DNA from 2 places in the Streptomyces sp. VTCC 41912 genome. Region 2 is predicted to be linked to the other one. Evidence: riboswitches for the same ligand, from Rfam matches in the RefSeq annotation. Region 2 holds a riboswitch; the other holds the start of a gene.
What was found. Region 2 has a riboswitch for magnesium ahead of ACJ6WD_RS14510 (NRAMP family divalent metal transporter). Riboswitches for the same ligand answer to the same signal wherever they lie in the genome.

Region 1: another riboswitch for magnesium. It lies ahead of ACJ6WD_RS00285 (NRAMP family divalent metal transporter); the one in region 2 lies ahead of ACJ6WD_RS14510 (NRAMP family divalent metal transporter).

Annotation. Positions count from the first base shown of each region.
Region 1 is NZ_JBJMAB010000001.1:57,804-62,680, reverse strand. Features, by position in the region: gene ACJ6WD_RS00290 (MgtC/SapB family protein) at 15-746, opposite strand; gene ACJ6WD_RS00285 (NRAMP family divalent metal transporter) at 808-2,463, opposite strand; M-box (ykoK) riboswitch at 2,762-2,932, opposite strand; gene ACJ6WD_RS00280 (DUF1345 domain-containing protein) at 3,085-3,864, shown strand; gene pls (epsilon-poly-L-lysine synthase Pls) at 4,313-4,877, shown strand, end outside.
Region 2 is NZ_JBJMAB010000008.1:92,208-97,084, forward strand. Features, by position in the region: gene ACJ6WD_RS14500 (hypothetical protein) at 1-155, opposite strand, end outside; gene ACJ6WD_RS14505 (hypothetical protein) at 259-606, opposite strand; gene ACJ6WD_RS14510 (NRAMP family divalent metal transporter) at 709-2,352, opposite strand; M-box (ykoK) riboswitch at 2,659-2,832, opposite strand; gene ACJ6WD_RS14515 (SDR family NAD(P)-dependent oxidoreductase) at 2,969-3,502, shown strand; gene ACJ6WD_RS14520 (fasciclin domain-containing protein) at 3,853-4,512, opposite strand; gene ACJ6WD_RS14525 (molybdopterin-dependent oxidoreductase) at 4,564-4,877, opposite strand, start outside.

The DNA of each region.
Region 1 (4,877 bases), on a different contig from region 2:
CTCTCTCCGCCGCCTCACGCCAACGCGGACTGTTCCGGGGCGACCTCGGACGCGTCGAGGTGCCAGTGCAGGTCGCGGACGTCCGGTTCCAGGGAGAGCCGAGCGATGACCTGTTCCAGGGCCTGGGCGAGGTCGCCGGAGACGGTCACCGAGGCGCGGATGCCGGTGGTGTCCTCGGCGTCGCGCCGGGCCCGCAGGCCGATCGGGGTCAGGCCGGACGAGGTGAGCGCCTGGAGCAGGAGGGCGCGGATGTGCGTCTCCGCGCGGCGCTCGCAGACCACGTGCACGGTGGCGAGGACGGCCGCGTCGGGGTCGGATCCGGACGCCGGGGCCCGGTCCAGCAGCCGTCCCGCCGGGCGCAGCACGAGGTGCACGGCGAGGACGGCGAGGGTGCCGAGGACGGCGAGTTCGAGGCGCCCGGAGGCGGCCAGCACGCCGACCGCCGCCGAACACCACAGGGTGGCGGCGGTGTTCAGGCCGCGCACCCCCGCCCCGTCGCGCAGGATCACCCCGCCGCCGAGGAAGCCGATGCCGGAGACCACGTACGAGGCGACGCGGGTGGGGCTGCCGGAGTCCCCGACGGCGGTGCTGTAGAGGACGAAGAGCGTGGCCCCGGCCGCGACCAGGGCGTTGGTGCGCAGTCCCGCCATCCTGGCGCGCCACTGGCGCTCGACACCGATGAGCGCTCCGCAGGCCACGCCGGTGGCGAGTCGGACGAGGAAGTCGACGACGGTCAGGGTGTGCATGGGAGCACCTCCTCGGGAACGGATAGGGTGGGGGACGGGTGCCGGCGGCGGGCCGGAAACCTCACTGGCCGAGCGCCACTTGGACGAGCTTGATGACGACCAGGACCATGGCGAGCAGCAGGTACGTCCGCAGCGCGGTCAGGCCGATCTTGTGCCCGGTGGAGAGCACCGGCCGGGTCAGCTCCGCCAGGGGCGGCATCCGCCAGTCCTCGCGGCCGGCGCGGTCCACCGGACGCCTGCCGCGCGCCCAGCCCTTGCGGCGCCGCCGCAGTTCCGCGTACCCGAGCGCCAGCACCCCGGCCGCGCCGCAGCCCGCCATGAGCGTGAGGATGCTGCCCGCGTCGATGTCCGGGAAGAGCACCGCGGCGGTGAGGATCACCGAGAGGGTGACCAGGACGCCGACGACGGCGGCGGTGAAGGCGTTGGTGCGGGGGCCGTTGACCCACGGGCCGAGCACCGCCCGGTCGTTGCACAGGAGCAGCAGGAAGACGGAGGCGGACGGCAGCAGCACCCCGGCCAGGGTCTGCACGCCCTCGGTGAGCAGGCCCAGCGGCGACCCGGGGATCAGCACGATCGTGGCGGCCGCGGCGACCAGACCCGCGTAGACGGCGTAGAAGCCCTTGGCGCCGCCGACGCCGCGGTGCAGGGAGTGCCGGATGCCGAAGACGTCGCCGATGGCGTACGCGGTGGACAGCGACACCGCGAAGGCGCCGATGATCGAGGCGTCCAGCAGGGCGACGGCGAACAGCACCCCGGCGAGCTTGCCGGCGTGGGCGGCCAGGCCGTGCGCGATGCCGGCGGTGTCGGTGAAGGCTCCTTCGCCCGCGGTGCCGGCGAAGGCGGCGGCGGTGCACCCCATCAGGGCGGCGGCGCCGAGCACCACGATGGCGATGCCGATCCACAGGTCGGCCTTCTCGTAGCCCATGAAGCGCGGGGTGATCCGCTTGTCGATGACGTAGGACTGCTGGAAGAAGAGCTGCCAGGGGGCGACGGTGGTGCCGACGATGCCGATGATCAGCAGCATCACCGCGGACGGTCCGCCGGGTCCGCCGGGCAGGTGCGGGACGACGAAGTCGTGGGCCATCTGGCCGGTGGACGGGTGGACCAGGAAGTACAGCGGGACGAGCAGCAGGGACGCCGCGCACAGGGCGATCGCGATCCGTTCGAACCTGCGGAACGACCCGGTGAAGGCGGAGGCGATGATGACGGCCGCGGCCAGCAGGACCGCGCCGACCTTGGGCAGTCCCAGGTACCCGGCGGCCAGGGTGATGCCGATGAACTCCGTGACCAGCGTCAGCGCGTTGAGCAGGAACAGGTCGATGACGGAGAAGGCGCCCCAGAACTTCCCGAACCGCTCCAGGATGAGCCGGGCGTGCCCCACTCCGGTGACGGCGCCGAGCCGGAGCACCATCTCCTGGTTGACGTAGAGCACCGGGACGAGCAGCAGCAGGGTCCACAGCAGGTGGGTGCCGTAGTTCTGGCCGGCCTGGCCGTAGGTGGTGAAGGCGCCGGCGTCGTTGTCGCCGACCATCACGATCAGGCCGGGGCCGACGACGGCGAGCAGGGTCTTGAGCTTGGCGGACAGGCCCCGGCGCGGGGCGGTGTCGTCGTGCCGGATGGTGCCGAGCGCGCCGCGGATGTCACCGGTGTGCGCGTCGTCGAGCACGGCGGTGGGGTGCGGTGCCGGGGCCGTGGCGCGGACGGTGGTCTCGGTCATGGCGACCTCCCAAGTCCCCCGGGCGGGGGAGGTGTTGGGGGCGCGAGGCAGCCGTCTTCCCTGCGCGGGGGCGCAGCACGGCGACCCGTGTCGGCGGGTGGCCGTACGGGGGCGTGGTGCGGCGGGGAGGCCGCGCAGGGAAGGTGGCTACCGCGTGCCGGAAGAATGCGAGGGCAAGCGGAGGTGGGGCCGATGATGGCCCGGACTACTGCAATCCATGTCTCTCGCCTCCTTCCGGCCGGGGCGCACGGGACGCGCCGTCGTCGATCCGGCAAGGAGCGGCCGGTCACCGTCGACCGGCTCACCCCCACTCGTCAGAGCTTTGGCACGTCACGGCGTAGCCCCGGGTGGGGCAGCCACTTGGAGTCACCCCTTGGGCCGGGGAGACCTGTCCTGATCCGGAGCGTCTCTCGACGGGTGGGATCAGTGGCCTGTGTCCGTGACGACGCCTCACCGAACGAGGTGCGTGCTTCGTCAAACCTCTAGGAGTCTAGACCCAGTCGAGGGATACTTGCGCAATCGTGCAAGTTTTTGACCGACTCTTAACCCCTCGGCGGACCGCCCGGCCGCCCCGCTGTGACGTGCTGGACACCGCGCCGACCTCGGGTGAGCATGAGCCGCATGTCCCAGGACCCCGAGCCCGGCACGCCGGGCGAATCCGGTACCGAAGCCGAGCGGTTGGACCGCATCGAGGCGCTGCTGGCGCCCGCCGCCGCGGGGGTGGCGGAGGCGGGGCACCTGCTGCGCCCGGCCTGGCGGCGGGTCACCCGCGGTGAGCCCCGCTGGCCCTCGACGTGCGCGGTGCTGCTGGCGGCGGCGTTGCAGTGGCTGCTGCCGGAGCGGTTGGCGATCCATCCGGAGTGGCTGCTGCCGGGGCTGGAGATCGCGCTGCTGCTCGTGCTGGTGCTGGCCGACCCGTACCGCATCGAGCGGGTCTCGTGGCTCTACCGGTGGGCGGGGCTGGCGCTGATCGCGATGATCAGCACCGCGAACGGCTGGTCCGCGGTGCACCTGGTGATCGGCCTGGTCCGCGGCACGGAGGGCGGCGACGCCGGACCGCTGCTGGCGACCGGCGGCAGCATCTGGGCCACCAACGTCATCGTCTTCGCGCTCTGGTACTGGGAGTGGGACCGCGGCGGGCCGGTCGCCCGGGTCCACGCGGTGCGCCGCTACCCGGACTTCCTCTTCCCGCAGATGGCGACGCCGGAGCTGGCCCCGGAGCACTGGGAGCCGCAGTTCGCCGACTACCTGTACCTGTCGTTCACCAACGCCACCGCCTTCAGCCCCACCGACGTGATGCCGCTGACCCGCTGGGCGAAGCTGCTGATGCTGGTGCAGTCGGCGGTCTCGCTGCTGACCGTCGTCCTGGTGGTGGCCCGGGCCGTGAACATCCTCAAGTAGGCCGCGCTGGTGCCCCGTTGGTCGACGTCCGCGGGTGTCTCGGGGTGTACCGGACGCACGGCGAGGGTATGGCCGTGTCATGACACCGCGATGAGGTCGGCGTGAGAAGTCGATGAATATGTGCTCAGTTGCGCAATCATTTAGACAAGGCTTGACCGGTTGACCCGTGACCGATCGGGATCACGGTCCTGACCTGCGGTTTTATCGGCGCGGGGAAGCGGTGCCGAAAACAATCCCCGGCCGGAGTCAATTTTTTCCCACGCCGTGGTCAGGTGCCGCGGCCGCTTTCCCGGTGCCGCCTGCCCAAGCGCCCGATGGCCGCTTTCACAGCACGTTCGAATTGCGGAACAGACCGCCCGGCAGGCGAACCCGCTGCCTGAGCAGCGACATCTCTAGGGGCGAACGTCCGAGGGTCATCCACCCACCGGCACCGAACAGAGGCATATCGATGTCGTCGCCCCTTCTCGAATCGTCCTTCGAGCCGTCCGAGCCAGCGCCCCAACAGGCTCTGTACCGCACCGCCGGCACCCCGGCCCCGCGGACCCTGCTCGACGTGCTCGATGCCACCGCCGCCGCACATCCCCAGGCGATCGCCCTGGACACGGGCTCCGAGGCGCTCACCTACCGCGACCTGTGTATCGAGATCGAACGCCGCGCACGGCAGCTCAGGGACCGTGGCGTCGGTCCCGGCGACCGGGTCGGAGTCCGCGTCCCCTCCGGGACCGCCGAGCTGTACCTGTCCATCCTCGCCGTCCTGCGCAGCGGAGCGGCGTATGTGCCGGTCGACGCCGACGACCCCGACGAGCGGGCCGCCACCGTCTTCCGCGAGGCCGCCGTCTGCGCCGTCCTCGGCCCCGACGGCCCGCTGCCCGGCCCGGCCCGGCCCCTCGGCGACCCGCGTTCCGCGGGCCCCCAGGACGACGCCTGGATCATCTTCACTTCGGGTTCGACCGGCGCGCCCAAGGGCGTGGCGGTCAGCCACCGCTCCGCCGCCGCCTTCGTCGACGCCGAGG
Region 2 (4,877 bases):
GACGCCGGACGGGGCAGTGCGCGGACAACGGTGCTGTCGAGAGGACTGTCCGCGATGCGCCGCAGCACTGCGGAGAGCGAGTCGCGTACGACGCGGCGGGTGTTCCCGCGGCGCAGGGCGGGGCGGTGGATGTGGACAGCGGTGAAGACGGACATGCGGGAGTCACCTCCGTGGGGCGGCGCGCTGTCGGCGTAGGACAGGCATGGCCGGGGGCGAGTGAACGATGCGGTGGTGTGCGGGCTTCGGCGCCCGCGGGAGCTACGGAGCGTGTCCGGCTCGGGTGGCGGAGGAGGCGGCCTCGGTGAGGCGGTCGGCCGCGGGCAGCGGCAGGTCGGCGAAGCGGGCGAGCCAGTGAGCGTCGTGGCCCTGCTGGGCGAGGAGGTAGGCCAGGTGCACGCGCGGTTCGTACCTGGCGTGCGGGTCGCGGGGAAGGGGGCAGGTACTGGGGCCGTCGAGCAGGTACTCCCGCTCGGTGCCGTCCTTCAGGGCCAACTGCACCCGCGGGCAGATGTGGCCGGTGGGGCTCGGGTCAGGACGTTCGTCGGTGGCGTGGTGGCGCCGCCGGGCCGGTGCGGTGAGCTTGGTGAGGTGCGGAAGAAGGCGCATGGGTGCCCTCCCCTCTCCGTGAGGGGTCGGTGGGGTGGCGGCGGGCGGGGAGGTCCCGCCGCCACCCCGGCACGGGAGTGGTCGGTTGTCGACGTGCGGGGGTCAGTTGCCGAGGGCAACCTGGACGATCTTGATGACGACCAGGACCGCCGCGACCAGCAGGTAGGTGCGCAGGGCTCCCATACCGATCTTGCGGCCGGTGGACATGACGGGGCGGGTCAGCGTCTCCAGCGGCGGCATCCGCCACGAGTCGCGGCCGGTGCGGTCGATGGGGTCTTCCTTGGTGGCGGTGCGCCGGCGGGTGAAGGCGTAGCCGGCGGCCAGCACTCCGGCGACACCGCAGCCGGCCATGATGTCGAGGATGGCGGCCGCGCTGATGTCGGGGAAGAGCACCGAGGCGGTGAGGATGATCGACAGTGACACCAGGACGCCGACGACCGCCGCGGTGAAGGCGTTGGTCTTGGGCCCGTTCACCCACGGTCCGAGGACCTGCTTGTCGTTGCAGAGCAGCAGCAGGAAGACGGAGGCGGAGGGCAGCAGGACCCCGGCGAGGGTCTGCACGCCCTGGGTGAGCAGACCGAGCGGGGAGCCGGGGATGAGCACGATGGTGGCCGCGGCGGCGACGAGGCCGGCGTAGACGGCGTAGAAGCCCTTGGCGCCCTTGATGCCCCGGTGCAGGGAGTGCTTCATCCCGAACACGTCACCGATCGCGTACGCGGTGGACAGCGACACCGCGAACGCGCCGATGATCGAGGCGTCCAGCAGGGCGATCGCGAAGAGGACACCGGCGACCTTGCCGGCCTTGGCCGCGATGCCGTTGATCAGGCCCGCGGTGTCGGTGAAGTTGCCGAAGCCCTTCGTCCCGGCGAACGCGGCGGCGACCAGGCCCATCAGGGCGGCGGCGCCGATGACGACGACGGCGATGCCGATCCACAGGTCGACCTTCTCGTACTTCATGAAGCGCGGGGTGATGCGCTTGTCGATCACGTAGGACTGCTGGAAGAACAGCTGCCAGGGCGCCACGGTGGTGCCCACGATCCCGATGATCAGCAACATGACGGTGGCCAACTCGCCGCTGCCGCCGGGGATGACCGGGGTCACGAAGTCGTGGGCCATCTGCGACGTCTTGGGGTGGAGCAGGAAGTAGAGCGGGACCAGGAGGAGCGAGGCGGCGCACAGGGCGACGGCGATCCGCTCGAAGCGGCGGAAGGACCCGGTGAAGGCGGAAGCGATGATGACGGCCGCGGCCAGGATCACCGAGGCCGTCTTCGGCAGCCCCAGGTAGTCGGCGGCCATGGTGATGCCGATGAACTCGGTGACCAGCGTCAGGGCGTTGAGCAGGAACAGGTCGATGACACTGAACGCGCCCCAGAACTTCCCGAACCGCTCCAGGATCAGGCGCGCGTGCCCCACTCCGGTCACCGCGCCGAGACGCAGCACCATCTCCTGGTTGACGTACAGGACGGGGACGAGCAGGAGCAGGGTCCACAGCAACTGCGTGCCGTAGTTCTGTCCGGCCTGGCCGTACGTGGCGAAGGCGCCGGCGTCGTTGTCGCCGACCATCACGATCAGGCCGGGGCCGACTATCGCCAGCAACGTCTTGAGTTTGGCGGACAGGCCCCGGCGTTCGCCGGTGTCGTCGTGCTTGATGGTGCCGAGCGCACCGCGGATGTCGCCCACGTGCGCGTCGTCGAGGACTGCGCTGCGCGGTGCGGGAATGGTCTTGTCGCTGATCAGGCTGGTCATGGCGAGCCTCCCAATTCCCCCGTTGGGGAGCGGTGTTGAGGGCGCGCGGGAGCCGTCCCGTTGCGAGCGCGCAGCCCGGACACCCGGGACGGCGAAGGCCGTACGGGTGTCTGGGGCGTGGCGGCGCGTGCGCGTGGGAGAGGTGGTTACCGCGTACCGGAGGTCGAGAAGGACATGCGAATCCGGATGACGGGCCTACTGTGGCCCGGACTACTGCAACTGCAGTCCATGTCTCTCGCCTCCTCCCGGCCGGAGCGCACGTGGGCGCTGGACGACGCGGCAAGGAGCAGACCGGTCCCGATGACCGGTTCACCCCAACTCGTCAGAGCTTTGGCACTGCACGGCGTATTCCGCTTGTGGGGGAAGCCACTTGGGGTCACCCCTTAGGCCGGGGAGACCTGTCCTGAACCTGGGCGTCTCTCGACGTCGTCGGGTCAGTGGCCTGTGTCCGTGCAGACGCCTCACCGAACGAGGTGCCTTCTTCAAACCTCCAGAAGCATAACGGCATAGTTGCGAGATCACGCAACTGCTTGGCGAAGTCTTGACGCGCCTCGCCACGGAACCTGTTCAGGAAGGACGCTGGATCGTCGGGCGCATCCCGCTCCACGGTGGCCCCATGAGCGCTCACTCGGAGGCCGCCGTCGCGCTCGTCACCCGCGCCGTGCTGCCCGTCATGCGGGCCCAGCGCTCCGGGCACGTCCTCACCCTCTCCTCCCTCGCCGGAGCGGTCGGCGTCGACTTCTGCGTCGCCTGCTCGGCCGCCAAGTTCGGAGTCGAGGGCTTCATGGGATCCCTGCACCACGACGTCGCACCCTTCAACATCCACACCACCATCGTCGAGCCGGGCTTGTTCCGCACCGAACTCCTCGTGGACGCCTCCACCACCTACGCCGAGGGCTCCATCGACGACTACGCCGAGCGCACCGCCGCGACCGAGAAGGTCTGGGAATCCATGAACGGTGGGCAGAGCGGCGACCCCGCCAAGCTCGCCGACGCCCTGCTCAAGGTCGCCGACCTGCAAGCGCCCCCGCTGCGGTTCGTCGCCGGCGACGACTGCCTCCAGGCCGTCGAGACCAAGGCCAAGACACTCCTGGCACAGGTCGACGCCTCCCGAGCGCTGGGTTCCGGCCTGAACCACGACGACGCCTGAGCCCCGCGTCCACAACCACCGAGGAAAAGTCATGGAACACGTCACCCACCCCCCACCACGAAGGCCCCGGCCGAGCGCTTCACCGGCGATGTCTACCTCAACCTCGTCGAAGCCCCCGCGGAGCCCGCACGCCTGGCTGTCGGCCTGGTGCGCACCCCCGGCGCCCGCACCCACTGGCACTCCCACGCCAACGGCCAGCTCCTCTACGTCACCGACGGCGTCGGCCTGGTCGGCACCCGCGGGGCGTCATCGACCCCCGTGAACCGCACGTTGCTGTCTCCCACCCCTGCTGCGGCCGCCGTCCCCCGGGCGCCCCGGCATGCACCAGGGCACCCGTGCTCAGGCTCCGGTCAGCTCTTGGGCAGCAGGACGGTGTCGATGATGTAGACGGTGGCGTTGGCGGTCTGCACGTTGCCGCAGACGACCTTGGCGGAGCCGTCGACCGTGTAGTTCGCGCCGGAGCCGGACGTGGTGAGCTTGTTCTTCGCCAGCGTCTCGTACGAGCCGTCAGCGAGCTTGGCCGGGGCGAGCTTCTCGCCGACGACGTGGCCGGTGAGGACCTTGGTCAGCATCGCCTTGTCAGCCAGGACCTTGTCCAGCTGGGCCTTGGGGATCTTGTTGAAGGCGTCGTTGGTCGGTGCGAAGACGGTGATGTTCTTGGCGCTGTTGAGGGTGTCGACCAGGCCGGCCTTCGTGACGGCGGTGACCAGGGTGGACAGGGCCGGGTTGTGGGAGGCGGCGGTGGCGACCGGGTCCTTGGCCATGCCGTCGAAGCTGCCCTTGCCGTCCTTCGGGACGGCCGAGCAGGCCGGGCCGAAGGGCTTGGCCATGGTGTTCATGTCGCCGCCGGTGTCGCTGCCCTTGGTCGGCTTGGCCGCGGCAGAGGACGTGTCGGACGCCTTGTCCTTGCTCCCGGCGCCGTTGTCGCCGGAGCAGGCGGCCAGTGCGACCGGCAGCACGGCGGCGGCGGTCACGGCGAGGACGGTACGGCGGATACGCAGGGTGTTCACAGGGTTCTCCCAATGTCGTTGTGAGGTCGGTCTGTTGGGTGTGGGCGGTGGTCAGGTCACGGTGACCACCACCGAGTGCCAGCCGGAGGCGCCGTCCGGGGTGGGGCGGGCCCGTGCGTCGGTCTGGGTGTAGCCGGTGCGGTCGGTGGCGCGTACTTCGAGGGTGTGGGTGCCGGGCTTCGCGTCCCACTGCCACCACCACTGCCGCCAGGTGTCCACCGGGCCCTCGGCGGCCAGTTCGGCCTGGCGCCAGTCACCGCCGTCGACGCGGATCTCGACGCGGTCGATGCCTTTGTGTGGGGCCCAGGCCACGCCCGCCACGGCCACCGATCCGGCCTTGAGGGGCGCGAACGGTTTGGGGGTGT